Regions from separate parts of the Paenibacillus sp. FSL R5-0623 genome, predicted to be linked through region 1. Evidence: predicted binding sites of a transcription regulator. Region 1 holds the regulator's gene; each other region holds the start of a gene.
The links. The regulator Rex, encoded in region 1, represses fermentation and respiration genes when NADH is low (regulators of the CRP and FNR family bind a similar motif). The targets are predictions, from matches to a motif close to TTGTGAAATATTTCACAA.

Region 1 (10,706 bases):
GATTTTGACAGCTATCCGCGGGATGAAGCCAGAGATGTGGAAACAGCACGCTCACAAGGAGTGGATATCGTATTTATTCCCTCTGTTGAAGAGATGTATCCACAGGCAACGCAAACGACGGTATCTGTCTCCAAATTGACGGAGCGCCTATGTGGCGCTTCCCGTCCGGGGCATTTTGACGGGGTAACGACCGTAGTCTCCAAACTGTTTAACATTGTACAGCCACAGCGTGCATTTTTTGGAATGAAAGACGCTCAGCAGGTTGCGGTCATTCAACAGATGGTGAATGATTTGAATATGCCTGTAGAAATTGTACCCTGTCCGATTGTTCGCGAAGAGGATGGTCTTGCCCTCAGTTCACGTAACGTCTATCTTAGCGCTGAACAGCGTAATCAGGCTCTAGTTCTGTCGAAGGCACTGCGTGCAGCTCAAGAAGCGGCAGATACAGGTGTAGCTATAAACGCCGCAGATATCCGTCGTATTCTGCGCGAGCAGATTGCAAGCTCACCGCTTGCTGTTATCGACTACGCCGAGATTCAGGCTTTTCCAAGTCTGGAGCCGCTCGCAGATCAGGAAGAAGTTCAAGGACGTGACGATCTGCTCATCGCACTTGCGGTGAAATTCGGAAAAACAAGATTGATTGACAATATAAGGTTGCAAAAATCGGAGGTACTGTCCCATGTTTAGAACACTGATGAAATCCAAAATCCACCGGGCTACGGTAACGGAAGCCAATTTGAACTATGTGGGTAGCATTACCATAGATGAAGACTTGATGGAAACATCCGACTTGATGGAAAACGAAAAAGTGCAAATTGTGAACAACAACAATGGTGCACGTCTGGAAACTTATGTGATTCCAGGACCGCGCGGAAGCGGGGTCATATGTCTTAACGGCGCAGCTGCACGTCTGGTGCAGCCTGGAGATAACGTCATTATCATTTCTTACGCCATGATGTCGCAAGAAGAGGCAAATACTCACAAACCAACCGTTGTATTTGTAGATGGACAGAATAAACCTGTACAAACGATGAAACAGGAAGTCCACGCAACAATTATGTAATCGACTGGTAAGGAGAATGAAATCGGCCCTTGAAGCAAAAAATGAGTACAGGTCACTGCACTAATCCATTTTTTCAAGGGTGGGGATGCATCGATGTTCCAGCATGTTTTCGCAGAAATGAACGACATGTTAGATGAAATTATCAAGAGCTATCCTTCCGCTGAAGGCCTGAACAAACAGGAATTGCTGCAAAAGTGGAATTTGCTTAAGCGGATGAGTGACGGAATGCTGGATGAATGGCTGATGTTTGAAGAAAAGATGAGCCAGGTAAGGGAGCAGGAAATGGATAAGCCGGCTTCCCTTGAGCCGGAACAGGAAGCTGTTACCGCCCTGCCTGAACTCCATCTGGAATGTTTCAGTCGAGGTCAGGGTTATTTCAAATTACAGATGTATCCGCAGGCGATCATGCAGTTCTCCAGGGTTGTGACCGACCATCCGGAGAGTGCATTGACTCGTTTTTACCTGGCGCTGGCTTATCTGAACCTGGAACAAATGGCGGAAGCCGGGACACATTTGCAGCAGATCATGTACCTTAAGGGTTCACCTCGCTTAAAAGGGCTTGTATGTAACGCCCTGGGCTGTATTCAAGCCAAGCTTGCGAATCCCGAAGCTGCATGTGCACTCTTTGCACAGGCCCTTCAGTATGACCCGACATTGACCGAACCACTGTACAACATGGAAGCTTGCAGGTTGAACAGGGGAAAATTGCAATATGCTAATCAGCTGACGACCCTTCATTAAGCGGGAATTCGGCGACAAAAAACGGTGTTCCCTCCTTTGGCATAGCGGCGGGGACACCGCTTTTTTGTCAGTTAATTTTCAAATCCCCTTTTTTTTGCTATGCTGTAACATAGACTGGAATGGAAGGGACCGTACATTGCAATGAAATTTGCCGTATTGGATTTCGAAACAACCGGCACGCAGTCCGACGGTGAGATTATACAGGCCGGACTTGCCATCATAGATCATGACTACAGCATAACTCAAATATATAGTTCTTATGTGAACCCTGGTGTACCGATTCCCCCGTTTATTTCGGGGTTAACGGGTATTACCGATGAAGATGTGGCGGACGCTCCTTCACTCGAAGAGATGATGATGGAGATGGTTCCGCTGCTTAATGATGTGGTGCTTGTTGGACACAACGTCGCTTTTGATTTTCACTTTTTGCAGAATGCTCTCGACCGTTGCGGTTATTTGCCGTTCACTGGCCGCATTCTGGACACGATTGATTTTCTGAAGATTACATTCCCATCACTGGGTTCTTATCAACTCGGTTATGTGTCTTCCGAATTTGGATTTCAACATGATCGCCCTCACCAGGCAGACAGTGATGCACTGGCGACAGCCTATGTGTTGCTCAAGTGTCTGGATGAGTTAAAGGAATTACCGCTCATAACGATTCAGCGCCTCAGTGACCTGTTTTCACCAGAAGACAGTGATTTGGGTTGGTTTTTGGACGGAATGCGCAGTGAGAAGGAAGCAGAGCCGATTCAGGACCTAGACGGACATACCTATTATCGTCAGCTTGCTCTTAATGTAAGTGATTGGACTGATATTGGTGCACCACGCGATGAGCGGGAGGCTAACCCCCTTGATGGTGTAAGCTTCGAACAGTTTATGGACCAGGTTCGGGAGAACCTGAAGGATACGCTGGATCATTACGAGGAGCGTGAAGCGCAGACTCAGATGTTCAGTAGTGTAAGGCAAGCCCTGGATGAAGAGAAACATCTCTTGATCGAAGCAGGAACAGGCACTGGTAAATCTCTGGGTTATCTCTTGCCTGCTATTTACGAAAGTGTGAAGCAAGAACAGAAAGTTATGGTTAGCACGCATACAATCAATCTGCAGGAGCAATTGAGAGAGCGAGACATTCCGATGCTAACCCAAGTGGTTCCGTTCCCGTTTAAAGCCGCTGTCTTCAAAGGACGTGGACATTACCTGTGCCTGCGCAAATTTGAACACAAAATCAATAAACGTGAATTCGCCACACCTAAAGAGGATTATTTCACAGCAGCTCAGATGATTGTCTGGCTTACGCAGACCGAAACCGGAGATGATGAGGAACTTAACCTTAGCGGACGCGGAGGGGACTTCTGGGAGACGGTACAGAGCGAATCTGAGTCTTGTCTGGGAAGATCATGTCCATGGTTCCGCAAATGTTTCTACCATCGTGCCAAACATGAGGCCGGGTTGTCAGATATCGTAATCACCAATCACTCCAAATTATTTACGGATGTGAAAGCCGCGCATCAGCTGCTGCCAGCCTATGAGAGTCTTGTGATCGATGAGGCACATCATCTGGAGGATGTCGCTGGTAAACATCTTGGAATGCATATGAAATATTTCACCTTGGTTCATACACTGACCCGCCTGTTTAAAGACAGTCGGAATGGTCAGCTGCCTATGCTTCGTTCCCAGTTATCCGGGCATGAAAATTCAGTGCAATGGGGCTCCATGGTGGATCAGATGTTCCCGCTGGCTGTTGAGGTCAAGGAACTGTGGGATCGTATGAGCGATGCCTTGTTCGGTCTGTTGCCTGAACGGAGTGATGCTTCACCGGGAGAGACGGGGCAATTTTCACTGCGTCTGAAAGCATCTCAGAAACCGGCAAAATGGGAGGAGTTGCAGGATCTGGAGAACCAGATCTATGTGACTCTGGGTGATTTGGTTCGCAAAGGGGACAAATTGCTGCTTGAGGTGAAAGAGGATCAGGATGATTATCAATCGGATAGTCTGATCACGGACATTACAGGATTGTTGAAAGATCTGACCACATTGAAGGAGAATCTACGTTTCTTCATGCGCATGGATGATGCCAAAACGGTATACTGGATGGAAGCTAGCGGCCAGTTCCGAAGTAAATCTCTCCAGCTGTATGCCGTACCTGTAGATGTCAGTGCACAGCTTAAGGATTTGTTTTTTGACAAAAAGAAAAGTGTTGTGCTTACATCGGCTACGCTCTCTGTGGATAAGTCATTCCAGTTCATGATTGAACAGCTTGGCTTGCAGGAAGCTTCCGAGAATAATCGGCTGTTAACTTCTATGCTGCCATCACCTTTCAACTATCGCGATCAGGCACTTCTGGTGATTCCGCGTGATTTCCCAAGTGTGAAGGGAAGTGTGGGTGATGCGCACTTTGTTAATATGCTGGTGCAATCACTCGCAGAGACGGCAATTGCTACGCGGGGACGCATGATGGTTCTGTTTACTTCATACAAGATGCTGCGACAGGTCTATGATCCGCTGAAAGAAGCTCTTTCTGGTAACGACATCTCGTTACTTGGGCAAGGCGTGGATAGTGGAAGCCGATCCAAGTTGACTCGCAGGTTCCAAGATGCCAAAGCAACGGTACTTCTGGGCACTAGCAGCTTCTGGGAGGGTGTAGATATCCCTGGAGAGGCGCTAACCTGTCTCGCTATTGTGCGACTGCCTTTCCAGCCACCGAATCATCCGTTAGTGGAAGCCAAGAGTGAGTTGCTTCAAGAACAGAAGAAAAATCCGTTCATGAAACTGTCTGTGCCACAAGCGGTTATTCGTTTCAAACAGGGATTTGGCCGATTGGTTCGTACAGCAAAGGATAGAGGAATTGTCATTGTTTATGATACACGGGTGATTGAAGCGTACTATGGTAAATTCTTTTTATATTCATTACCTGGTCCCAAAATGGAGCATATGCTCACGGAGCAAATGGTTCCACGAATTACTGAGTGGTTGGAAAAACCTGCTAATGGACAAAAATAATGGTTGTTTTGTTCGTTACATCATTGCATGACACTATTGTTTGGCGTTAAACTTTATTAGATATTCCCGTATCCGATTTAAGCAGTTGCACGCAAGAACTTATAACCTAAATTACAAGGAGCATTCTGTATAAAATGTCACGTTTATCTTTGAGTTTATACAGAATGCTCATCTTTTCATCTATTATTTTATCGTGGCCTTGGTAAGGGGGAGCAAGAATGAAATCGGATAAAATTTCGGAAGCGGTGGTACGACGTCTGCCTGTATACTTGCGTTATTTGAACGAGTTGCATCAGCGTGAGGTGGCTACTGTTTCTTCTCAAGAGCTTGGACAGAGGCTGGATCTGAATCCGGCCCAAATTCGTAAAGACCTGGCTTACTTCGGTGATTTTGGTCGTAAAGGGATCGGGTATGATGTATCCTATTTGATCGAGAAAATTCGTCACATTCTCAAGATCGATCAGCAAATTAATGTAGCTCTGGTAGGCGCGGGTAATCTAGGTCAAGCCTTGTCCAACTACAACGCATATCTGAAAGACAACATGAAGATTGTTGCTGTATTTGATGCATATGGACCGAAGATTGGTAGTCAAATCAACAGTTTGACGGTAAAACCAATGGATGAATTGACGGAAGCGGTTAAAACGGATAACATCCGCATCGGAATTATCACGGTTCCGGATACGGAAGCCCAAAATGTAGCCGATCAGCTTATTGAATCCGGAATCGAAGCGATCCTTAATTTTGCACCAACAATTCTAAAAACACCGCCGCATATCCGCATTCACCATGCTGACTTTACAACGGATCTGCTTAGTTTGGCCTATTACTTGGAGACTGGAAAGGACGACGAGGAAGATGACAACAAATAGATGGGTAATCCACAACGGCAAATTTGCCGTTAATGAAGGCGGCACAACATGGAACGTGGTCCAAGGATACATGGTTGTTGAGAATGACAAGATTGTGCATATTGGTGAGACATTGCCGGATGAAGACAAAAATAGTACCAAAGTAGATGGAAAAGGACTGTTCTTCCTGCCGGGTCTGATCAATACGCATGGTCATGCAGCGATGTCGTTGCTCAGAGGGCACGGAGACGATCTTGCATTGCAAGTATGGTTGCAGGAAAAAATGTGGCCGATGGAAGCGAAAATGACTTCAGAAGATGTATATTGGGGAACCTCGCTATCGGTGCTTGAAATGTTGAAAGGCGGAACTACAGCTTTCCTGGACATGTATGATCACATGGATCAAGTTGCCAAAGTTGTGGAGCAATCAGGCGTTAGAGCAGCACTGGCACGTGGTGTAATCGGGCTGTGCTCGGAAGAAGAGCAATTGCGGAAGCTGGAGGAGTCGGCAGCGTTTGCACGTGAGTGGAATGGACAGGCAGATGGTCGTATAACAACTGTAATCTCGCCACATGCCCCATATACATGCCCTCCTGACTACATAGAGAAGCTTGTACAGGTCGCGAATGACCTAAACCTTCCTCTCCATACACATATGTCTGAAACGCTTCGTGAGGTGGAGCAGAACGTGGCTGATTATGGACTGCGTCCTGTGGCACATCTAGAGAAACTGGGATTTTTCTCTCGTCCATCCCTGGTTGCACATGCGGTGCATCTGAATGACGAAGAAATTGAAATTTTGGCTCGTCATGATGTGGCTGTATCCCATAACCCGGGAAGTAACCTGAAACTCGCTTCCGGTGTTGCGCGGGTACCTGCGTTACTGAAAGCAGGAGTTACCGTGTCACTCGGAACAGACGGACCGGCAAGCAACAACAACCTGGATATGTTCGAGGAAATGAGACTGGCTGCATTGATCCACAAAGGTGTATCTGGTGACCCGACGGCTGTGCCAGCAGGCGAAGCGTTACTCCTCGGAACGTCATACGGTGCCAAATCCATTTTCTTGAACAATACCGGAGCACTTGAGGTCGGCATGAAGGCTGATTTTATCGCTCTTGATATTGAACAGGCACATTTCTATCCACATACAGACCTGATCTCACATACGATCTACTCGGCTTCTGCCAAAGATGTTGAGCACGTATGGGTGGATGGAAAACAAGTGGTCAAACACGGCGAATGTCTGACGCTGGATGAAGAACGCATTTTGCGTGAGTCTCAATTGGCATTTGATGGTCTGCTTGCTCGTTAATTGCAGGACAGAGCATCATAGGGAAAGGAAGTTCGGCTTTTGAAGAAAAAAAAGAAGTGGATATGGATTTCGCTGCTTGCACTGGTTCTGATTCTGTTTGGACTTCAGCGTTATTACGTCTATGTCACGCAGGACCAGCGCAAGGAAGAAGCGCTCGCTATACAGGCAGCACAGAAGCAACTGGGCATTACATCCTATGATGAATTGCGCAAGTACATCTGGGGAGACAAAGAAGGCTCTGACAACATCTACTGGACCCTGATCGGCAAAAATAAGGATAATCAGGATGTTATGGTCTGGGTTAAATTCGATGCAAACAATCAACCGGCTAAGGGTGGAAACGCTGTACACAGTGAGCTGCTGCAGAATGGCATGTCCGAAGCACAGATCCGCAATCGCTTCAGTTCTGAAGTTCCTGCCGGTGAGATTAAACGAATCATGCCCGGAGTTGTGAATGGAATATATGTGTGGCAAGTGTATTATAAAGACGGTACGCATAACCACTATCGCTTTTATCGTTTTAGCAATGGAGAACAGGTGGACCTGATCTACACACTCCCGAACAGCTAGAACAAATAGAGTGACATAACTAGAGAATTAAAGAAATGAAAGAACCGGCAGACGGATATCCGACTGAACCGGTTCTTTGTGTTGTCTGTAAACATTTTTGATTTAAATAGTTAAAATTAATAATTTATTCATATTTTCGCCTTCGAAATTGTATATACGATGTGATATACTCAGATATGTACTCAAAGTTACATTCAAAACAAATAATCCTGTCGAAATTCTCGCAGGAGTCAATATGCACATATTCGTATATACCAATAAGCCAGTAGGTTAGGCCAAAATCTGGGAGGGGTAATTCACTTGAAGCTAAAAGTATTGCCTATTGCTTTAACTGCCGTCATTTCAGCCGTTGTGTTGTTTGGAGGTTGGTTTGTATATCGTCAGGTGGCCGTGCAGAATCCGATTGAAAAGATGGTTACCCAGTACGATGGAGTCAATGACGTTCAATTAACTATTAACCGCAATGACGTACAATTGAAACTGGATCTGCAACCTGATGTTGATTTGGGCAGACTGGTACAATATATTCACAAAGAAGGACAGACCCTGATTGGAACACGTTCACTAAAGTTGGATGTTGTGGATCATTCCAGTGAAGCACTGGAAAGTTGGTGGGGGGATGCGATGTTCACCGTAGCTCAGGCGATGGAGAACAAGCAATACACCGAGATTACACCAACGTTGTCAAAGATGGCGACGAATGGAATGAAGGTAAATACAGCGATGGATGACAACAATGTATATGTCAGTCTCAGAGACGGAGATGCCAGCAAGTTTATTATTCTGCCGCGTGTGCCCGGTCAGATAGGAGTGTGGCCTAATGCCTAAGTGGACAAAAGAAGTCGCCATCGGATTTTTTCCCGTATTGATTATTTTCCTTGCTTTTACTGGTGTTAATATTGTTCCGATTCTGATTGCAGGGGTGCTTGTCGGAGCTTTATTGTTCATGATGCAAATGCGTGGCGGGATTACAGTAGGCGCTGCACAGGAACGTAAACGGAAGAAAAAAGGACCTTCCAAGCTTACTTTTGAAGAAATTGGAGGTCAAGATAGTGCTAAGCAGGAATTGCGTGAAGCGCTTGACTTTCTCATCAAACATGAAGAAATCCGTAAGTTCGGGATTCGCCCGTTAAAAGGGATTTTGCTGACTGGCCCTCCAGGAACGGGGAAAACGTTGATGGCCAAGGCTGCTGCCCATTACACCGATTCTGTTTTTGTAGCAGCATCGGGTAGTGAATTTGTAGAAATGTATGTTGGTGTGGGTGCCAGCAGAATTCGGGATTTGTTCAAGGACGCGAGGACCCGTGCCACCAAGGAAAATAAGGAAAACGCTATTATCTTTATTGATGAGATTGATGTCATTGGGGGTAAACGTGAAGGCGGTCAACAGCGTGAATATGATCAGACCCTGAATCAGCTCCTGACGGAAATGGATGGAATCTATACTTCTGATACGCCAAGAATTCTGGTTATTGCTGCAACAAACCGTAAAGAGATGCTGGATAGCGCCCTGACGCGCCCGGGACGTTTTGACCGCCACATTCAAGTGGACTTGCCTGACAAAAAGGGCAGAAAGCATATTTTGGAACTGCATGCGGTGAATAAACCTCTGATGAAGGAAGTTAATCTGGAGAAAACAGCGGAAGAATCATATGGTTTCTCTGGTGCACAACTCGAAAGTGTGATGAACGAAGCGGCAATATACGCCATGCGGGATGGGCTGTTGAACATCGAACAGCGGCACTTGTCTCTGGCTATTGATAAAGTCATGATGGGTGAGAAGACAGACCGTGAGTCCAGTGTGGAAGAGAAGAAAAGGGTCGCCATTCATGAGTTGGGACATGCCATTATGGCTGAACTCGTTCGTCCAGGCAGTGTTAGTCAGGTGGCACTTAGTCCGCGTGGTCAGGCGCTGGGATATGTACGTCATAACCCGCAACAGGAACAGTTCCTTTATACGAAGCGCTTCCTGGAAGAGCAGATCATGATTGCACTCGGAGGAGCAGCTGCGGAGGAGATGTACTACGGTGGTCGTTCCACAGGTTCACGCAATGACTTCGATCAAGCAACCAATGTTGTACAGACGATGATGGCTTCGGGGTTGACTTCACTTGGGATTGTGAACATGGATATGGTCACAACCGAGGAACTGATGCGAGAGAATAAATTAATTCTGCAAGAACTGATGGAACAGACGAAGCAGTTGCTTGAAGCACAACGGACAATTTTCGACAATTCACTCGACATCTTGATCCGTGAGGAAGTTTTGTCTGGCGAACAATTTCGTTGTCAATTTCGTGACAGTGCCCTTCTACCAGCATAATTTATTTATGCTGGTTATTTTTTTTTACATTTCACTCGTGCTAAGATATTATTATATGTTGGGTCGAAATTTGTAATTTTCGGCGAACAGGGTACAATAGAGAAATAGAGAACCGAAAGGATGGAGCAGAACCATGTTTTTCAAAAAAATAGGAGTTGTCGGCGGCGGTACGATGGGGCAAGGTATTTCCCAGATGCTCGCAGCCAAAGGACTTGATGTGCTTCTCGTGGAGCATACAACACAAAAGCTGGATCATGCATATAACATGATCGAAACCAATCTGGATAAACAACTGGAGAAATGGGCGATTACAAAAGCGGAAAAGAAATTGATTCTTTCCCGTATTACCAAGGTAGCTCATTTAGCTGAACTTGGAACTTGTGACATGGTCATTGAGACGATTTCAGAAGATCTGGATGCGAAAAAAGCAGTATTCAGCCAACTGGACCAAGTTTGCCCAAGCAATGTCATTCTGGCAAGTAATACATCCACGCTGAGTTTGACCGAGCTTGCAAGCTCGACCAAATACCCAGAGCGTGTTATTGGTATGCACTTTATTCACCCGGTATCCCGGGTTGATCTTGTAGAGATTATTCGTGGACTGAAAACTTCGGATACAACATTCGAAGAGACCAGACGTTTTGTTGAAGAAGTAGCGGACAAAAAAGGAGTCATGATCTATGAATCACCTGGATTCGTAACTTCCCGCTTGATCTGCCTGTTGATTAACGAAGCGTTGCATGTATTGCAAGAAGGTGTTGCATCTGCTGAAGATATCGATGACGCAATGCGCATCGGATACAACTTCCAACATGGACCACTCGAAATGGCTGACCGTTT
Region 2 (10,706 bases), 2.1 Mb from region 1:
GGAACGATGGATGTGTACTTCAAGGATACAGCCTATTTCGCAGTATCTGCGTTGGGCAGTAATCCGGTGGATATGAAATTGCAGGGTGTGGTTAGCCCGATCCGCGTGGATGAACCCTTCCTGTGGCTGCTGTACAAGCTGAAGTACATTGAGGGGAGAGTGGGATGATGCGTTCTTCCATAACCCCGCCCATTGAACAACAGTTGTATACCCGAGAGCGGCGCGGGGTGTTTCGCACAACAGAGGGGTTTGATACGGTTGCGGCATCGCCGGGACTGGACCCTTCTTTTATCAAAAAAGTGCTTCACCCCTACTGTGTCTATGACGCTCCAGCGGAGCTAACAGGCCGTAGCGAGAAGGACGAGACGAAGTTTCCAGCTTCCATTCACCTGCTTCATCTGGAGAGTGGAGAGACGATCCTTGGGCAAAATGTGTACCAGTCTGCGGATTTCACCGGGCTGCGCAGTGCCTTTTTTGCACATAATTACGTCTTGTCTCCCGAACGCTCGGAAGAGCAGATGAAACAAGGCGGCTGGCTGGATGCCGTGTTCGCCACGTCCTATGACATCGAACAAGGTACAGTTCTGCCGGCGCTTGCTGAATTGCCTATATCACCTAGGAGCGGACAGGGTGGGGCGACCGATGCTGTCGTAGGATCACCAACCCAAGTGCTGAGCGCTTTGAAAATGAACGAAGTGCTGTTCAAGCGCCTGCTCTATGCGGTAATGCAGTCTGTAGCGACACGCAGAAAAGTATACATTGCGCTGGACCTTCCCGCAGAGGAAGTGACCGCAGGGGCCAAAAAATTGTTACGTTTGCTGTACACGGCTTTACCCTACGCATTCCGGCGGCAGCTGGGATTCATGACGTTTGCCAAGGAGCCACAGGCCAAGAAGGGCATTCACGTCCAGTTTGTAGAGCGAGGAACGTTGCGTCCGAAAGACCGGAATACGGAGAAGGATTTCACCTTTGATCTGGTATCCGGCAGAGTGACACATGCGGATGCATCTGTGGCGAAGTTACCTTATGCGGAATTCGCCTGGGCCTTATTGCAGGAACCTGGTGCCGCGGATGCGTTCTATACGTTTGCGGATGAAATGTTGTCCGGCATGGAACCTGGGCGGGAACTTTCCTTTGAAGCATATGGAGAACTTGCGGTGTTCTATGGTCTTGAACAAGGCATGGAAGACCTGTATCTGGATAACAAAAGTCATGTCCTGAGTGGCTTACTGACCTATTTGAAGCCGGAAGGTGGATCGCAGCAACGTTCCCGTCTGAACGAGCTGTTCCTGACCTTGCTCAGCAGGGAACTGGACAGCGTGAAGCGTGAGAACGTACCCGAAGAAGACGTCGCAGCTCGCATTGGAGAATATTTCAGTGTTGCCGCGCCTGTGGTGCAATCCCGGATTGTGGACTATTTCATCTACGGTGTGAATAATGCCCGCGCCCAGAAGCGTATGCGTGCTGTGCAGGAATTGTATGCTGTGCTGGATCGGGATCCGCAGCTGAATCGAGCTTTCTTTGATAAAGTGCTGGCTAATGAATCGCTTACCAAGCTGTTGTTCGAGCCTTATCTGGACAATCAGCTGAAACGCACGGAATCGGCAGCGAACGTTGTGGAAGTGATCCGAAGATGGGTTACGTCCCATCCATCTGCGATCCACTACAGCTTCTTGCAGGAGCGGACAGCCAATGAGCTGCGTGAACGGTTATGTTCTGCGCCTAATCCGGTACAATCTGCGAATGAAGCCCTCCAGCGTGTTAGCATACTGGATCGGGTATCCGCTGATGTCACCTATGATACAGGCATTACGGCACGAATTGGTCAATCTGAAGCTACAGTCCGCCCTAATCGAAAAGGGGGATCTCCGTCTGCCAGTCAAGATCCGGCATATCAGGAGGAGTTAACCCGCCTTGCAGACAAGCTGGCTTATGTCATTAACCTGTTTATGATTCAGGATCTGGATCTGGAACGGGTTAACCGTGAACAGCTGTTAAGCATTGATATTTTGCAGCATGGTAATGAGGTTCGGGATTGGGCGGCACGTCAGGGCTCTGATGTATCTGCTCGAACGAACATGATGCTGGCTGCGAGAGCGTGGCTTAGTGGCGAGGGGAATGAAGAAGAGGCATTGGAGGCACTTTCCCTGGCAGAGCGCAATGAACTTCAACGCTGGACGCGTCGCTGGCTTGCCGGAGAGCTGCAGACTCATCCGGGGATCGCGGCATATGAAGCTTTGCCGATGGCTTTTTACCGGGGAGGAAGCGGCAGCAATCGGTTGGATTATCCTGGCCTGATTGAATTCATCCGCACCAATGCGAGTCGTGCTGAAGGGCTGTATCCATTCTTCGAATGGTCAGGAGATCATCGAATGTTTGTCCGGGGTTCCAATGCGCATAAAGGATATGCGGATGCCATCGTGGCGTATTTCAAAGCCCATGACCGTGAAGCTTTCAAGTCGAAGTCAGCTTTCAAACCGTATTACGTAAGAGCCAGCAAGACAATGAAGCCGGTCTATGATCGTGCGAAGACGGAATTGTCCTCTCCACTGGTGCGGATGCTAACGGGTAAAAGGAAAAATCTGTTCGGATTAATCCTCTTGATCCTGGTTCTTGGTATTGCTGGCGGTACATATGCATGGATGAAAGATTCTGTAGAGCCGCCAGCGGCATCCCCTCCATCTCCCCAGGAGCCTGTCATACCGGCTGAACCTGAGGTGCAGCTCGCGGAGCAGATTGCTTATATGATTCCTGCGAGTGACCAGGAGGGTACGGAATTACCTGCTCAACTGGTGATCCGTTTCAGGAATGATACGGGAAGCACTGAGTTTGAGCAAGGCAAACTTCAATTGACGATGAAGGATGATAGCACTCAGGAGTTGGATACTACAGGTAAGTGGGAGAGTTTTAATCGGAATGTGGAGCCAGATAAGCAAGTTCCTTCCGATAGTAGTTCAGGAAGTACTTCCGAAGGGAGTACGGATGGGTCGTCAGCGGGAAACGCGGGGAACTCAGAGCAGACGGAGGATGGCGATCAACAGGCCGATCCTTCAACATCTGGTGATTCCACTTCAGATCCTGCTACCGATACAACAACGGATACAGGGACGAATGCATCGTCTAATGCTGCGAGTGGAGACACGGATCAAGGTACGGATGCAGATCAAGTTACTGGTTCCACATCGCCTGACACATCTGTATCTAATGAACAGGATGCGGATGCGAACACTCCTGCACAGATGTCTATTGGAGAGGTAGATCGTCTCTATCCGTATGGATTGCAGATTGATCTTCCAGCGAATATGGATGCCGAGAGCATTGTCAGTGTGAAGAGTACGCAGGGCAGTATGACGGTGATCCAATTGATGCCACAGCCTAAGCTGTAAAGCATATTAATTGAGCGTATTGCATAGATTCATTAAGTGTGTTTTGATCCATTAATGAAAAATGCTGACTTCATACTTATTAAATAGGCGTATGTGAGATGACCTTGAACTTGAATTTCAAGGTCATCTTTTTTTGTTTGATATGGCGGCTGGATAGATTGAACTAACATTTACACAAAAACGGAGAGGACAGAAATAACCTGAAGAAGTGAAGCGTTCGCCTAAAAGCTTTCTAAAGGAAAGCTACATCGGAAGCATATGCTATCCCCGGATTTACCCTTTACAAAAGGATCAAAAAATCTGGGGATAACAGCGATCAGAAGGTTGTTCTGTCATCGGAGGGGCCACATTCACAATTCGGACACAAAATTTGCGATTCAAGAGTTTGAAAGACAGTCAGAAGTGATAAAGTGCGCGGAATGAATGAGAAAAGATCTCATGTGTACTTGAGAAAAGAGGGGGATTCCTGCTATAGAAAGACCAAATAAAGCACAAAAAGAGAAGAAAATTTGGTTTTTTATGTTGACAAATGATAATGATTATCAGTATCTTTAGTGTAGAAGATATTTGCGTCGGAAATACACAGAATTTCAATTTCGTTTTTGTTGCCATAGCCGGATTACATAACCGGGATAAATGAGAGAGGGATGATCGCATGTTTCGTCTGGAGACGACCAAGCTGGATATCGCTTATGAGGAAAGACTAATTGTAGAGGATCTGAACATTCAGATTCCCCAAGGAAAAATTACAGCACTTGTTGGAGCCAATGGTTCAGGGAAGTCAACCATCCTGAAAACGATGGCACGTATTATGGCTCCAAAAGCAGGTAATGTATTGCTCGACGGGAAGTCCATCCATAAACAGTCCACGCGTGAAGTTGCCAAGCAACTTGCGATTTTGCCACAGAATCCAACAGCCCCTGAAGGTCTTACCGTTACTGAACTGGTATCGTATGGTCGCTTTCCTTATCAAAAAGGATTTGGTTCCATGCGTGCGGAAGATAAACGTATGATTGAGTGGGCTATCGAAGTGACAGCCATGACTGAATTCCATGATCGTCCGATTGATCAACTGTCCGGTGGACAGCGTCAACGTGCCTGGATTGCTATGGCACTTGCACAAGAAACAGATATCCTTTTCCTGGACGAGCCGACTACGTTCCTGGATATGGCTCACCAGCTCGAAGTATTGCAATTACTGGAGCAACTGAATGCCACAGCCAACCGTACCATTGTTATGGTTGTGCATGACTTGAATCATGCTTCCCGCTACGCACATCACATGATTGGTATCAAAAAAGGTAAAGCCATCGCTCATGGTTCACCTGTGGAAGTTATGAATTCGGATGTACTTCGTGAAGTATTTAACATTGAAGCAGATATCGTGATTGATCCACGCTCCGGTGTACCGCTCTGCTTGCCTTACGCTCTTGCAGGCGAACGTCAGCAATCGAAGACGCCAGAGCAGATGGTCATGAACAGTGCGATGGTTCATGCTGGAGGACGGACAGAACCACGTGTTCAAGCGACAGGAAGTTAACGAAATGGGCCATATGTGGTCCATACATTATAGAATGAAGCCGCTGTGCGCTATTGCACGCGGCTCTTTTGCATTCATGGGAGCAATGGAATATGGGGAGATCCGAGATTTGGTAATCGCATCGGATCAGGTCTATAATAATAGGACAGGCTGTGGGTTCATTGGTTATGCCAACGTGCTCGCAACAGCCCAAACCAACATATGTCATGGGAGGAATCAGTCATGTCCGTATATTCATATCAGGCGGTAACCACCGCTAACCAAGAAGTCTCACTGGATCTGTATCAAGGTAAGGTATTGGTCATTGCCAATACAGCCAGCAAGTGTGGGCTGACCCCGCAATACGGTGAATTGCAAAAGCTCTATGATCGTTATCGCGATCAAGGCTTGGTTGTACTGGGTTTCCCTTGTAACCAGTTTGGAGGGCAGGAGCCAGGTACAAGTGAGGAAGCGGAATCATTTTGCCAGATTAACTATGGCGTGAATTTCCCGGTGTTTGCCAAGGTAGATGTGAATGGTGAGGAAACCCATCCCCTGTTCCAATACCTGAAGGAGCAACAACCTGGCGTAGGTGAAACAAGCGACATCCAATGGAACTTCACCAAGTTCCTTGTTAACCGTGAAGGTGAAGTGGTAGGTCGTGTTGAACCAAAGGAATCACCGGAGACAATGATTGCAGACATCGAAAAATTACTCGGTTAATACATGAATGTTGAGAAGCCTATCCTTGCATTAGCGAGGATAGGCTTCTTTGATGAATTTGTATACGTGGCTTTATTCTCATCACAGGTAGGAGTTGGCTCCATGATTGCGTTTAATTCTTTATTGTTGTCTCTAGACCATGACATTTAAAGTTATGGTTGGGATTTTTCATTACCTCATCTTTTTGAAGTTCATACATTGCTAATTTATAGTTTATTTCTTCTAAGTGTTTGAAGCTTTCGTCAATTTTCTTCTGTACCTCCAATTTATGCTGAATCAACATTTCTTCTCTTGTTAAAAATGTTGTGTTTCCTAATTCATAAAGTTCTTTATATGCCTTTATTTGCGACAGGGGCATGCCTGTCTCTTTGAGACAACGAATAAAAGAGATCCATTCTAATTGTTGTTTGTTATACACTCTTCGACCTTTTTCATCACGAGAGATATTTGGTAAAATCCCTTGTTCTTCATAAAATCGAAGTGTTTTTGCAGATACATTTAAATTCTCAACTACATATGTCATTGAATATACCATTTTAATTAACCCCTTTTAGTTACAGTTACTGTAACTAAAATATATCATAAATAAAATTAAACAACAAAAAATATCATATATGATCACATGATAATAATTTCTTTACTTGACGTTAAGGTAACTAATTATACTGTAGTAGAAAAGATAATATGAGAGCGAGGGTAATTGGATGAATCAAAGATACAGTGGATTAGTTGAATCCTTCACATTTAAAAGTGGAATAACAATTAAGAATAGAATCGTTATGGCACCTATGACAACTTGGTCAAGCAATGACGACCTAACCATTTCGGATGAAGAAGTGGAGTATTACAAACAAAGAGTGAACGGGGTAGGACTTGTCATTACAGGATGTACTCATGTAACACCTAATGGGCAAGGTTTTACGAACGAATTTGCGGGGTACAATGATGAATTTTCTCCAAGTTTACGAAAGTTGGCCGATGCAGCAAAAAGTGGTGGCTCTCCTGCCATCCTGCAAATTTTCCACGCTGGAAATAAAGCCCTACCAGAATTAGATGCAGTTAGTGCGAGTGCATTGGAGCCTGAAATTACTGTTTTAGGTTCAACGCCAGAAACAAGGGAGTTATCTCACGAGGAGATTTTATCAATTATACGTGCTTTTGGAGACACAACAAGACGAGCGATTGAGGCCGGATTTGATGGTGTTGAGATTCATGGGGCTCATGGATTTTTAATTCAGAATTTTTGGTCGCCGTCGACAAATCACCGTACGGATCAATGGGGTGGATCGCTTGAGAATCGCTTACGTTTTCCATTGGCCATTATTGAAGAAGTACAAGATGTCATTCAAAAACATGCTGTAAAACCATTCATGCTAGGATACCGGATTTCTCCTGAAGAGTCCTCCAAATTGGACGGATTGCGTATGAAAGATACCTATGAACTCATTGATGTCCTTGTTAAACAGAATTTAGATTATATACATGCTTCATTAGATAATGTGTCTTCTAAGCCAGTAGATAATCCAAATGGAAGAACACGGCTTGAATTAATACTTGAAAGATCAAACGGTAAGGTGCCTGTGATGGCTGCAGGTTCTATAATGACACCCGATGATGCTGCTAAAGCTATAGAATCAGGTTTACCGCTAGTCGCTATTGGACATGCATTAATTATGGATCCTCTTTGGGTCGAAAAGGTCTTAGATGGACGAGAAGCCGAGGTGAATTCAGAATTGCATATTTCAAAACTTGATCAGCTTCGTATCCCAGAGAAACTTTCGAATGTAATTCAAGCCGCGCCTGACTGGTTTAATATTGTTAAATAAATGTAATCCTTATGGCTACTTAATAATGAAGAGCCCAATCTCTGATGAGATTTGGGTTCTTTGCAAATTCTAAAGGGTTTCGTTCGACGGTTGATTTTTCAATAAGCAGTTTGCATGTAATAGAAGTTGAGCATAAATTAAGGCTAAACCGGGGACAATGAGATTAAAGAAATAGTTAATTGATGTGAGAAATTGGAGTGTGACAAACTTTTTTTCCTCAACCTATTGCAATGTGAAAAAGATCACATTATAATGAGTGTATAAAGTGAAATAAATCACATACACAGTATCGATTAAGAAGTGAAATATTTCACAATCACAATAACGTTATATTCAAACTCATTTATATATTTCGAGGAGGAACTTTTAATGAAAATCGCAGTTATCGGATGTACACACGCAGGGACCGCAGCCATCGTAAATACCGCCAAATTGTACCCGGATGCTACCATCACCGTGTATGAGCGCAATGACAATATCTCCTTCCTATCTTGTGGCATTGCGCTCTACGTAGGTGGGGTTGTGAAAGACCCTGATGGCTTGTTCTATTCTTCGCCTAATCAACTGGCAGAGCTTGGTGTTGAGACCAAGATGCTTCATGAAGTAACAGCAGTAGATGCCGAGGGTCATACCCTTCAGGCTAAAAACCTGCAAACCGGGGAAGAATTTGAAGATACGTTTGACAAACTGATCGTGACAACGGGTTCATGGCCTGTCGTTCCGAAGCTTGAAGGCATCGAGATGGATAACATTTTACTTTGCAAAAACTATAATCACTCCAACACGATTATTGAAAAAGCCAAAGATGCTAAACGTGTTACTGTTGTAGGTGCAGGATATATCGGCGTAGAGCTGGTGGAAGCTTTCCAAATGAATGGCAAGGAAGTTACCCTAATCGACAGTGTGGACCGTATTTTGAACAAATACCTGGACCCTGAATTCACGGATGCGATCGAAGATACGTTGACTGGACGCGGCATCAAGCTAGCTCTTGGTCAAACGGTACAGAAGTTTACTGGAGAAAATGGCAAAGTGACCAAGGTGATCACGTCCAAAGGGGAGTTTGAAACCGATCTGGTTATTCTGTGCATCGGCTTCCGTCCAAATACAGAGCTGCTCAAAGGCCAAGTGGATATGCTGCCGAACGGAGCGATCATCGTGGATAAATATATGCAAACGAGTCAAAAAGACGTCTTCGCTGCGGGTGACAGCTGTGCTATTCATTACAACCCAACAGGTAAAGCATCTTACATTCCACTGGCGACTAACGCTGTGCGGATGGGTACACTGGTAGCCCGCAACCTGGTTCGCCCAACGACACCGTATATGGGTACACAAGGAACATCGGGTATCAAAATTTACGAGCAAAATATCGCAGGTACCGGGATGACGGAAACGTCTGCTGCTGACGAAGGTCTGATCGTGGAATCTGTGATACTGGAAGACAGCTACCGTCCGGAGTTCATGCCTACGGCTGAGAAACTGTTACTCAAAGTGGTATATGAGCAGGCTACTCGTCGAATTGTCGGAGCACAGGTGATGTCACAGGTTGATCTGACTCAATCGATTAATACGATCTCGGTCTGCATCCAAAACAACATGACCGTAGATGAGCTGGCCTTCATCGACTTCTTCTTCCAGCCACATTACAACAAACCGTGGAACTTCCTGAACACGGCGGGTCTGCAAGCACTGCCTCCAATAGAAGTAAAAGCACCAGCAATGGTGTAAGGAAGCAGAATAGATGGTTGAACGGAGATCATGTTATATAGGAAAAAGAAGACTGGCGAGTATATCGTCAGTCTTTTTGTGATTTTTTAGCTACAAAAGGCCTTACTATACGCTTGCTGACTTAACTATTCCAAGACGGTCTTAAAGTATCTTTTTAAACAACATTGTGATAATTTGCACAAAGTTTCACGCAGTACCAAGATACAATTGAGATATGGTATTCAACGCATAACTAATGAATTTCAGATGGTTTTATTCCACGATGACAATGAAGGAGAGGATGATTGATATGGCAGCAAAAACACCTCTTGAGGTTGCACAATATACGGCGCAAACAGGAATGAAGAAGGCTCAATATCCGGTCTCTTCTGTACTGGTGCTCAGTTTTCTGGCAGGGGCTTTTATCGCACTGGGTTTTCTACTGGATATTCGGGTAATTGCTTCTGCGCCAGCAGAGTGGGGAAGTTTGGTCAATCTGATTGGAGCAGCGGTGTTCCCGGTTGGATTGATTATGGTGCTCATTGGTGGTGGCGAGTTGCTGACGGGAAATATGATGGCTGTTCCACTCGCGACGATTGCACGAAAATTATCCGTGGGTAGCATGTTGAAAAATCTATCCTTAGTGACGATTGGTAATTTTGTTGGAGCTTTGTTTGTCGCGTACGCGTTTGGACATGTGCTGGGTCTGACCGGAGAGGGTGTATATCTGGCGAAAGTGGTGGATATGGCTGGGCATAAGCTGCATGACGGCTTCCTGCAAGCTTTCATCTCTGGCATCGGCTGTAACTGGCTGGTCGCGTTGGCCGTATGGCTATCTTATGCATCCGATACGATGAGTGGCAAGGTACTGGGCATTTGGTTTCCAACGATGGCATTTGTAGCTATTGGATTCCAGCACGTTGTGGCCAATATGTTCCTCATCCCGGCGGCAATCTTCGAAGGGCATTATTCGTGGGGCCAGTATGTGATGAATTTCATTCCAGTGTGGCTCGGCAATCTGACTGGTGGTGCTCTGTTTGTAGCTGCAGCCTACTGGGTGGTGTACCTGCGCCAAGCTGAGCTGAAAGTGAGACCAGAGGTAGCAACGTCGATCGAACCTGTGGAGACGGAGGCTAGAGTGATGTGGAGCAAGCAGGCGTAGCGGAATATAGCACTACAGTGCATGACTCGATACACGCACATCATATACACATAGAAGTGAAGACGATTCTGACTTTGCTCGGTTCATGGCGAATATGCTGTGATGGAGCAGGGCCGGATCGTTTTTTTGTATGAGGTCTTTGTTGGAGTTTAACGCAAAATAAATTCGCCATGACAAGGTTCGGGGGAACGAAACCTGTTCATGGCGAATTTCGGGAGTGGTCCATGATATGGCATGAGGAGGAAGTGGGGAAACACTAGCCTAATGCCTTATTTTTAATTTACCCCTGAATTCTGAAGTTGAATCAAACTCAAAAACATTTTTTTGAAAATAATTCAAAGCCGCTATAGCGGCGAATATGAAGCAAAAACATACTGTTC
Region 3 (10,706 bases), 180 kb from region 1:
TTTCGATACGCTCATAGCTGTATTTATCGTGCATGTAGTGAATGACGTTGAGGGTGTTCATGTACAGCTTCGCCAGCCACTCCATCATTGGTTTGAAGCGTTTCATAACCTCATTGTAATCCAGCACTTCGCTAGTAATGGCAGGATACTCAGGTCCAACTTGTGCTCCGGATTTCTCGTCACGACCACCGTTGATCGCATACAGGAGAGCTTTTGCCAGGTTGGCACGAGCGCCGAAGAATTGCATTTGTTTCCCGATCTTCATCGCCGACACACAGCAAGCAATACCGTAATCGTCACCGTAGATCGGACGCATCAGATCATCATTTTCATACTGGATTGAGCTGGTTTCGATGGATACTTTACTGCAATAATCTTTGAAAGCTTCTGGAAGTTTCGTGGACCAGAGAACAGTCAAGTTTGGTTCTGGTGCAGGACCCAGGTTGTGCAGAGTATGCAGGAAACGGAAGCTGTTTTTGGTTACGCGTGTTTCGCCATTCACTGACATACCACCGATTGACTCAGTCACCCATGTTGGATCTCCACTGAACAGTTCGTTGTAATCCGGTGTACGCAGGAATTTGACAATCCGCAGTTTCATTACAAAATGGTCAACCAATTCCTGAGCCTGTTCTTCGGACAAAATACCTTCTTGCAGGTCACGTTCAATGTAGATATCCAGGAAAGAAGATACACGTCCGAGTGACATCGCAGCACCGTTCTGTTCTTTGATCGCAGCCAGATAACCGAAGTACAACCATTGGAATGCTTCTTTTGCTGTTGTCGCTGGCAAGGAAATATCGAACCCGTGCATATCGCCCAATTGTTTCAATTCTTGCAATGCACGAATCTGTTCAGACAATTCTTCCCGCAGACGAATGACATCTTCATCAATAACATCAACTTCGAGTGCATTCAGTTCGCCTTTTTTATTACGAATCAGGAAGTCTACCCCGTACAAAGCTACACGACGATAGTCACCGATGATCCGACCACGGCCGTAAGCATCTGGCAGACCTGTAATAATTCCTGCTTTACGCGCTGCACGCATGTCGGAAGTATAAGCATCGAATACACCCTGGTTGTGTGTTTTGCGAATGTTTGTAAATATATCAATGACGCCCTGTGGCATTTCAAAGCCATATGCCTCACATGCGTCAATCATCATGCGAATTCCGCCTGTTGGTTGAATGGAACGTTTGAACGGAGCATCGGTCTGAACGCCGACAATCTGTTCCTTGGTTTGATCCAGATAACCGGGTTGGTGAGAAACAATAGTCGCTGGTGTGTTTACATCAACGTCAAGGACACCGCCGTTATCCCGTTCTTTTTTGGTCAGATCAGATACGATATCCCACAATTCTTTGGTATTCTGGGTTGCACCTGCGAGAAATGCTTCGTCACCGTAATACGGAGACAAGTTGTGTGCCAGAAAATCATTCACATCTACGGATTTGGTCCATGTTCCTTTGGTAAAGTTTCTCCAGCCTGTTTGTTGTTTGACATCTTTTTCAATCACCGACATCGTAATCCCTCCACTAATTTGGATTTCTGGACACATAACATCTTGCTTCATTCGTAGCATTGTGTGCCCAGAGCCGCGATTAATGTGAATTGTTTCACATAAACCGGAACATGTTCTCTCTACTTGGGAACCGGAACCGCGGGATGAATGTTTTTCTTACATTTTCAGTATACGACTTGGGGCTTTCATCATCTGTGATTTTTGTCACAAAGTCAGTGAACTAACTCACTCCACCTGCGCTGTGTCCCATTGAACCCTGTAAATTCACACTTAGCCACTGCGCGGGCAGAACAACTTCCGATCGCTGTTATCCCCGGATTTTTTCAATTTTATATTTCAAAGGGGAAAATCCGGGGATAAAGGCGAACGCTCCGCTTCTTCAGTTTTTTCTGCCCTCTCCGTTATTGTGTGAACATCTGGCTCAAACAGCCACCTCACGAATTCCATTACTACCTCTCTAGAACCCTTTTGCTCCTCTATGCTCGGAGCAAACCAAATCTTAAAATACTCCTGAAAAACAGATGTTTTGCTCTTCTGTTTTTCTGCCCTCTGCGTTATTGTGTGAACATCTGGCTCAAACAGCCACATCACGAATTCCATTACTACCTCTTTAGAACCCTTTTGCTCCTCCATGCTCGGAGCAAATCAAATCTTAGAATACTCCTGAAAAACAGATGCTTCGCTCTCCTGTTTTTCTGCCCTCTCGTTATTGTGTGAAAGACGGCAATCGGGGCTCCCCTCTCGGGGAACCCTGATCTTATTGCCGTAAGGCACGCGTCGTTCTAAGTTTATTATTCAAACTTTCCGTAGAAAGCGTTGCGGTATACATCAGCCAGTTCAGTTACCAGCGGTAACTTCGGATTGGCGGTTGTACATTGGTCTTCGAAGGCACGGTCAGCCAGATAATCTACATGAGCTTCAAAGTCTTTGGCATCAAATCCGATTTCCTGGAACGATTCTTCAATGCCCAATGTTTTGTTCAGTTTGCGAATGGCATTGATAAGACTGGTTACGCCTTCTTCTGTTGTACGTGCAGGCAATCCCAGAATCCGGGCAATTTCGGCATACCGCTCATCCGCTATAAAGTGCGAATATTTCGGGAACGATGCAAATTTGGTCGGTTTTTTCGCGTTGTAACGAATGACGTGCGGCATCAGGATCGCATTGGTGCGTCCGTGTGCGGTGTGGTACTGACCGCCCCATTTATGCGCCAAGCTGTGGTTAATGCCCAGGAATGCGTTGGCAAACGCCATACCGGCAATCGTGGAAGCATTATGCATTTTCTCACGTGCCAGTTTGTCGCCTTGCAGTGCAGATTGCTCCAGGTATTGGAACACCAGTTGGATTGCTTTGATCGCAAGTCCATCCGTGTAATCATTCGCCATGACAGACACATAAGCTTCAATTGCATGCGTCAGTACGTCCATACCTGTATCTGCAACGGCTGTTCTAGGCAGGGAGTATACGAACTCCGGATCGACAATCGCTACGTCTGGTGTCAGCTCATAGTCTGCCAATGGATATTTGGTGTTACCTTGATTTTTATCTGTGATAACCGCGAACGATGTCACTTCAGAACCTGTACCGGATGTGGTTGGGATCGCTACAAATTTCGCTTTTACGCCGAGACGTGGATATTTGTAGATCCGTTTGCGGATATCCATGAATTTTTGTTTCAGATCGTTGAAGTCCGTGTCTGGATATTCATAGAACAACCACATGGCTTTGGCAGCATCCATCGGTGATCCGCCGCCGAGTGCGATAATGCAGTCCGGTTGGAAGCGGCGCATCATTTCGGTTCCGCGGTCTACTGTTGTTGTTGATGGATCTGGCTCAACATCGGAGAACACTTCGATTGCTACTGGCATTTGGCGTTGACGCAGATAGTGTTCTACCTTTTCAACATATCCAAGTTTCACCATCATGGCATCCGTAATAATCGCCACACGTGTGATGTCAGGCATTTTGGCAAGATACTGTGTTGCCCCTTTTTCGAAGTAGACTTTGTTCGGCACTTTGAACCATTGCATATTCACGGTACGGCGAGCCACCCTTTTCACATTGATTAAGTTCACAGCGGTTACGTTGGAAGAAGTCGAGTTACGTCCGTATGATCCGCATCCCAGTGTCAGTGACGGCATGTTTGTGTTGTAGATATCCCCGATGGCACCATGTGTGGATGGTGAGTTCACAATAATCCGTCCAGTTTGCAGACGATCTGCGAATTTGCCGATCACTTCTTCATTTGTGGAGTGGATAACCGAGGAGTGACCCATGCCGCCAAAAGCAACCACTTCTGCTGCACGCTCAATGCCCTCTGCTGCCGTTTTGACTTTGTAACAAGCCAGTACCGGACTTAATTTCTCAGCGGACAATGGGAATTTGGTACCTACCCCTTCAATCTCGGCCACGAGAATTTTGGTGCCTGCTGGAACTTCAATACCGCACAATTTCGCAATGCTTACCGCAGATTGACCAACAATCGCCGGGTTCACCGCACATTTCTCGGCATTAATCGCACCCGCTGTCAATTTTGCTGCTTCATCTTTGTTAACAAAGTAACAGCCGTTTGCGATCATTTTTTTCTTCACTTGATCGAAGATCGGTTCTTCAATGATGACCGCTTGCTCGGAAGCACAGATCATACCGTTATCGAAAGACTTGGACAGGATCAAATCCGTTACTGCCTGATTGATATCCGCGCTTTTCTCGATAAAGCAAGGTACGTTACCCGGTCCTACGCCCAGTGCAGGTTTACCACAGCTGTACGCTGCACGTACCATGCCTGATCCGCCTGTTGCCAGAATGAGAGCCACATCATTGTGATTCATCAGTTCGTTTGTACGATCCATGGAAGGATCATCAATCCACTGAATGCAATCTGCTGGTGCACCATGTTTCACAGCCGCTTCCAGCAGGATTTTGGCAGCTTCCCGGCTACAATTCTGTGCAGATGGGTGGAAACCAAAGATGATCGGGTTACGCGTCTTGATGGAGATCAGTGCTTTAAACATCGTCGTTGATGTTGGATTGGTAACGGGTGTAATCCCCATAATAATGCCGACCGGCTCCGCAATTTTCTGGAAGCTTTCATATTCGTTATCTTCAATCACACCTACGGTTTTGTCATATTTGATGCTGTGGTACACATATTCTGTTGCAAATATATTTTTGGTGATCTTATCCTCATATACTCCGCGGCCTGTTTCTTCTACGGCCATCTTGGCGAGCATCATGTGTTTATCCAGACCCGCAAGCGCCATCGCTTGCACAATACGGTCAATCTGCTTCTGGTCCATCTTCATGAATGCAGCGTGTGCTTTATTCGCTTTGTCGATTAACGTTTGAATATACTGACCTGCTGTCGGTTCTTTTGCTGGGGCGACTTCGTTCTTTACAGCCATCTCCCTCATCCTCCTAAAGGTTCGTATTAGTTTGTCTCTCTCGTTTACATTCACATCGTAACATGACATTAAACTTAATTATGTGATTTTTTTCACAAAGTATAACAAATTTAATTTAAGTTTTGTAGTGTCCTTCATACGACCATTTTCACTTCCTATTTAAAATATAGGGCTGTAAAATTCATCCTCCCCATCAAAAGTGAATTTTATCACAATGTTTGAAATTTCGTCATTTTTGCCCCCTTTCCTTCCCCCTCAAACGGTAAGATTAGGTATATACTGAACTTAAAAATTGAACCACCGCAATTTGTACCGTCCTTCCTCCCGGCCGAGATGACCCTGATCAGGACGGCAACGGTTTGCGGCGAACCTCGGAGGCTACTGCTTATTACAGAAGGTCGTCCGATGGACACAAAGGGGAGATAGACTTATGAGAGAACTAACAACTGTACTGGAAAAGCGCGGTAATACCAACTGTTTCTCGGAAGCCAATTTCAACCATCTGCTGGTTACAATGAAAGATAGAACTTATCCGGAAGGTACACATCTGTACTGGGAAGGCGATATCTCTGACAAACTTTATTATATGAAACGGGGTCGTGCCCAGATCACCAAATCCACGGATGAAGGCAAAGAACTGATCATGTACATGTATCAATCCGGTGATATGATTGGGCAGGCTGATCCCTTCTTTGGCTCTAAACACAGCTTCTCAGCGGAAGTGCTGGAGGATAGTGAGATCGGTGTACTGGAACATAAAGACCTGGAAATGTTAATCTGCCAGCATTGTGACTTCGCGATCGATTTTATGAAATGGATGGGCATCCACCACCGGTTGACACAGACCAAGTTCCGGGATCTCATGTTATATGGCAAACCGGGTGCACTTTGCTCTACCCTCATTCGGTTGTCGAATTCGTATGGTGAGCCTCATGGAGAGCATGTCATTATTCACAAAAAAATTACCCACACGGACCTGTCCAATATGATTGGAGCCACTCGTGAAAGTGTAAACCGCATGTTAAGCGACCTGCGTAAGAAAGACGGGATTGAATATGACAATGGCATGATTGTTATCAAAGATCTGAAGATGCTGCAAGGGATCTGTCACTGTGAGCTTTGCCCGAACGAGATCTGTCGTATTTAATATTTGACTATGCAATCGGAAATTGCTTATATATTTCAATGAAAAAAAGCCCAGTTCTCTAAAAAGAGATTGGGCTTCTTGGTATACTTAGGATGCATTGGTCAATTCAAGCTTTACCGCATCACGTGGATTCAATTTCATGTCGAGACCATTTTCCATTAATTCTTTGTCATTCACCATAATGACCCACCGCTCATTCATACGAGGCGTGACATTCTCGACCGAAACGACAAATTTGTTATTCTCCGACATTCTTACAATGCCGCTGGACTTCAACACATCGCGAACTGTGCACTCCTGAACATAGACGCCAGCATATTGACGATTAAGGGTTGGCATAATGTTTCCACCGCTAACCTTGAGTAACGTTGTCTGATATGCAACGCCATCCCCCCCACTGTCAGCGGCTTTCACGTAAATGATCACTTCATCTTTGGCATGAAGCTCCATGTCCCAATCTTCCTGCTCAATATCCTTGCCATTTAATTTGACAGCCCAGCTAAGCGAAGAATCCAGAGAAACTTCACCGACGGATTGAATCCGTTTGCCATCTGCCGTAAAATCAACCAGTCCGCTATTGAGTAATGCTTTTTTGAGTGTCAAACCCTCACTAAAATCTCGCTTAATGGACTTTGTTGCATCAGGCAAAAACGTACTGCCATCTACAGCCACTGTGATTGTATTCGCTGTTTCTGTCTCTTTGACAATTGGCTGCTCAGAAGGCTGTGTCTCACTACAACCAGCCAAGATCGCCAGTAGGAGCAAACATACACCTATGTAACCGGGGATTTTCTTCATCATGTAGGTAACACCACCCTGCGTAAAATCATTCACCCTGTTGTCCATAACCTCTATTATGGCACAACTTTCGGCAAAAAAAAGTGTCAAAGCCGTTACTTTTATAGGGTACCGCCTGCAAATAAGGCTTGTACAAGAAAGAGAGCCTGCACACAGGCTCTCCAATCTAAATCATTTTTACGTTCTCATTGGTTACGTTATCATTGGACACAAGCCTGCATGTATGTCCGTCCTCCATAGCCATCTTTCAGATATGGATTGAGTCCGAAGAACTGTTCCTCAGACACATATACCCCTGTCAGCAATCGACCTTCAAGCAATCCACCGTCCACCTGCACGCAGCATGAAGGTGCGTCTACATACTCCTGGTACAAAGGAATCTGCCCATATTGTTGATGTACCTTGAATACCTTGCCTTGCTCATGCAAAGGTCGTTCCGAGAAATAGGTAGGCACAATATAACGGGCAATGACATCCAGTTCCTGCACGCTGTAAAAGGGTTCATCACCAAGCCATGGTGCAAACATTCGAATCTTCTCATATTGTGACCAAACAACCGCCTGAATCAGCATTTCTGCCTGAACCAGCCGACCTTCTCCCACATCCAGAACCAACCGCTTCCCATGGATGGTTTCTTCCATCTGAGAAGTCGTTGAATCAGGTTGTCCCAGCTCACATCCGATACACTTCCAGCCCCTGGACGTTTGAATCCATTTTTGCAGCACCGCCGGAGCTAATCTCGGACCATCGCTGTTCACAGAATGCGTATTCACTTCGGCAAGATCATCCTTAACTGAACGGGAATATGCTGTGCGCTTAAACAACTCCGCAGCTTTTTTATAAATTAGATGGACCTGAATGGATGCGCTCTCAAGTTCTGCAATATCTTCTTTGCCGTAGCGTACTTCAAGGGATAAGCTTTCTTCTCTCATGACAAGTGGGCCTCCTTCGCTCCGGCCGTCTGTGGCCATTTTCTATAGATTATACTACAACTCATGACAACATGTGCATAGCCCAAGAGAAAAACGCCGATCCACATAATACTTAAGACAAAAACTCCTGATTTCCACGGAAATCAGGAGTCTATGTCATTCATGTAACAAAAGTGGGTGATGCTTATACGTTAGTCAACCCACTGCTCAGCCCAGTCTTGAATTTGATTCATAACGGGCTGGAGCGCTCTACCTTTATCCGTCAGTTCATATTCAATACGAACTGGCGTCTCGGGATAGACGTGACGAACCAGAATACCTTCACTCTCCAGATCTTTCATCCGTTCGGATAACATCTTATCACTCATGGATGGAATCAGATTGGAGATATCCTTGAATCGCTTCGAACCACTCATCAACGTTTGAATAATTAAACCATTCCAGCGCTTGCCCAAAAAAGAAAACGCCGTCTCAAAACGCGGACACATCCGCAAGTCTTGACCTTCCACATTAATCACCTCTTTAGAGATCACTCAAATCAACTTACATTTTGTTAGTATATTTCATAATAACATATTTAAGCTTCAAAGAAAACGCCTGCAACTAAAAAGTTTAAATTTTAGAAGCATAATATCCAAAATGGATCATATATCCCAGTATACATTACACGCTGCGTCGTAACCATGGGAAATATCGTATAACTTCCCATAGTACTATCTTACCCAAAAAGAACCCAACTGCCACAGTCATCATTGACTCGGAGAAGGGTTCTTTTTGAATAAAACGTATAATTTCCATTACACGATTGAGTTAGTGAATTAGACCAGCACGCCACCAAATGGTCTTACAGGTTCACTCTTGCCAAATTCCGGCTTAAAGCTGCGGGCAGGATATGCCCATTTCACAGCGTTACTGATCACTCTTAATATTTCCGGTTTGTAATAGGTCGGATATGTCTCATGACCTGGTCGGAAATAAAAGATTTTACCTTCACCACGCCGGAACGTACATCCGCTCCGGAATACTTCCCCACCCTGGAAGTTGCTTACAAACACCAGTTCATCCGGTACTGGAATATCGAAGAATTCGCCGTACATTTCTTCTTTTTCCAATACAATCTTGCCTTCGATGCCATCCGCAATCGGATGAGATGGGTTAACACACCATACAATTTCCTGCTCGTCAGCTACACGCCACTTCAGATCGCAGCTTGTTCCCATCAGCGCTTTGAATGGTTTGGAGAAATGACCTGAATGGAGCACAATCATTCCCATCCCGTTCAGCACTCGCTGCGCAACCTTCTGTGAGATCTCATCGCTTACGCGATCATGTGCCATATGTCCCCACCATATAAGCACATCTGTGGAATTCAGCACTTCATCACTTAATCCGTGTTCAGGCTGATCCAGTGTAGCTGTACGAATAGCAAAGCCTTCGCCGCCAAGTCCGTCAGCCAGTGCTCGATGCAGACCATCCGGGTAGACTTCCCTTACTTCATCGTGAATTTTCTCATGGACAAATTCATTCCAAATGGTGACGTTGATCATATTCAATTTCCCCCTAGTGTAGCTCTAAACCCACCACATATCGCCCAGCGGTTCTTCGATCAATACTTGCTGGAGATTTTGCACGGCTTTAGAGAATCCTTCTTCAACCGACATCAGACCGTCTTCGTGCTCAATACTTACTACATAATCATATCCGACCAGACGCAAGGCACTCATAATATCTGCCCATGTCTTGTTATCATGTCCATAACCGACCGAGCGGAACTGCCAAGCCCGATCCAGCATATTGGTATAGTCCTGCATATCCGTTACACCGTGTTTGTTCACGTTTACCGGATCAATCGTTGTATCTTTGGCATGGAAGTGATGGATGGCTCCTTCACGTCCCAAGATGTGAATTGCCTGAACCGGATCAATACCTTGCCACCACATGTGACTTGGGTCCAGATTGGCTCCGATCACTTCACCTGCTGCTTCACGCAGTCTCAGCAACGTTGCTGGAGTATGAACGGAGAATCCACCGTGCAGCTCCAATCCAACTTTTACGTTACGATCTGCTGCAAATTTACCCCACTCTGTCCAGTAAGGGATAACTTTGTTTTCCCATTGCCACTTCAGGATTTCTTGGAAGTCATTCGGCCATGGTGCAACAGGCCAGTTCGGATATTTGGCATCCTCATGATCTCCCGGACAACCGGAGAATGTATTCACTACAGGTACTTCAAGCTTCTCAGCCAGTTCTACTGTTTTAACAAAATCATCGTGGAAACCTTTGGCAATATCCTTTTGCGGATGTAGCGGGTTACCGTGACAGCTGAGTGCACTGATTGTCAAACCGCGTGATTCCACTGCATTTTTGAAGTTTTTCAATGCTGTAGGATTGCTTAACAACTCATCTGGCTTACAATGTGCATTGCCTGGATGTCCGCCTGTTCCGATCTCTACTGCTTTTAATCCCTTGGATGCTACATAATCAAGAGCATCCTCCAATTTACGTCCTCCGAATAGTACCAAAAATACGCCGAGTTTCAAGTGCGATTCCTCCCTGGATTAGATATCGTATGATTGCTGAATTCATGAATATTGAACTGTATACAATTACCGTTCAGATCACATGCCTGTTTGATTAGTGTGGAAAATCGAGAGTGTTTCTATCCTGAAATTGAACGTAAGAATACTGGTTATTCTGCATCACTCGTAAGAGCATCAAGCTTTGAACACTTTTTACTCAGACTAGTGTGATTCCACGGTTTCAATCTCAGTTTGAACTGTGTGAGTTACTGCAAAAGAATCATAGCTGCTCTCCAGATGTATATGCTTGCCTTCAAGTGAAGAACGCTGGAATGAATGCATGGCTTCCAGTACGTGATAAGCAAGCTTACCACTGGCTTT

Region 2: a site for Rex is predicted at 9,350-9,367, ahead of MKY92_RS28090 (formate/nitrite transporter family protein). Genes of this name have one in related genera too.
Region 3: a site for Rex is predicted at 5,010-5,027, ahead of adhE (bifunctional acetaldehyde-CoA/alcohol dehydrogenase). Genes of this name have one in related genera too.

What each region holds. Positions count from the first base shown of each region.
Region 1 is NZ_CP150233.1:4,307,255-4,317,960, reverse strand. It holds gene panC (pantoate--beta-alanine ligase) at 1-687, shown strand, start outside; gene panD (aspartate 1-decarboxylase) at 680-1,063, shown strand; gene MKY92_RS18805 (tetratricopeptide repeat protein) at 1,181-1,804, shown strand; gene dinG (ATP-dependent DNA helicase DinG) at 1,946-4,807, shown strand; gene MKY92_RS18795 (redox-sensing transcriptional repressor Rex) at 5,026-5,679, shown strand; gene MKY92_RS18790 (amidohydrolase) at 5,666-6,973, shown strand; gene MKY92_RS18785 (DUF5590 domain-containing protein) at 7,013-7,543, shown strand; gene MKY92_RS18780 (hypothetical protein) at 7,844-8,371, shown strand; gene MKY92_RS18775 (AAA family ATPase) at 8,364-9,866, shown strand; gene MKY92_RS18770 (3-hydroxyacyl-CoA dehydrogenase NAD-binding domain-containing protein) at 10,000-10,706, shown strand, end outside.
Region 2 is NZ_CP150233.1:6,419,308-6,430,013, reverse strand. It holds gene MKY92_RS28125 (hypothetical protein) at 1-168, shown strand, start outside; gene MKY92_RS28120 (hypothetical protein) at 165-3,386, shown strand; gene MKY92_RS28115 (ABC transporter ATP-binding protein) at 4,042-4,926, shown strand; gene MKY92_RS28110 (glutathione peroxidase) at 5,149-5,628, shown strand; gene MKY92_RS28105 (MerR family transcriptional regulator) at 5,741-6,163, opposite strand; gene MKY92_RS28100 (NADH-dependent flavin oxidoreductase) at 6,333-7,454, shown strand; gene MKY92_RS28095 (FAD-dependent oxidoreductase) at 7,824-9,185, shown strand; gene MKY92_RS28090 (formate/nitrite transporter family protein) at 9,475-10,326, shown strand.
Region 3 is NZ_CP150233.1:4,491,252-4,501,957, forward strand. It holds gene pflB (formate C-acetyltransferase) at 1-1,525, opposite strand, end outside; gene MKY92_RS19710 (hypothetical protein) at 1,862-2,158, opposite strand; gene adhE (bifunctional acetaldehyde-CoA/alcohol dehydrogenase) at 2,317-4,929, opposite strand; gene MKY92_RS19720 (Crp/Fnr family transcriptional regulator) at 5,360-6,076, shown strand; gene MKY92_RS19725 (hypothetical protein) at 6,164-6,877, opposite strand; gene MKY92_RS19730 (hypothetical protein) at 7,075-7,806, opposite strand; gene MKY92_RS19735 (helix-turn-helix domain-containing protein) at 7,998-8,294, opposite strand; gene MKY92_RS19740 (trehalose utilization protein ThuA) at 8,625-9,353, opposite strand; gene MKY92_RS19745 (sugar phosphate isomerase/epimerase) at 9,378-10,346, opposite strand; gene MKY92_RS19750 (Gfo/Idh/MocA family oxidoreductase) at 10,548-10,706, opposite strand, start outside.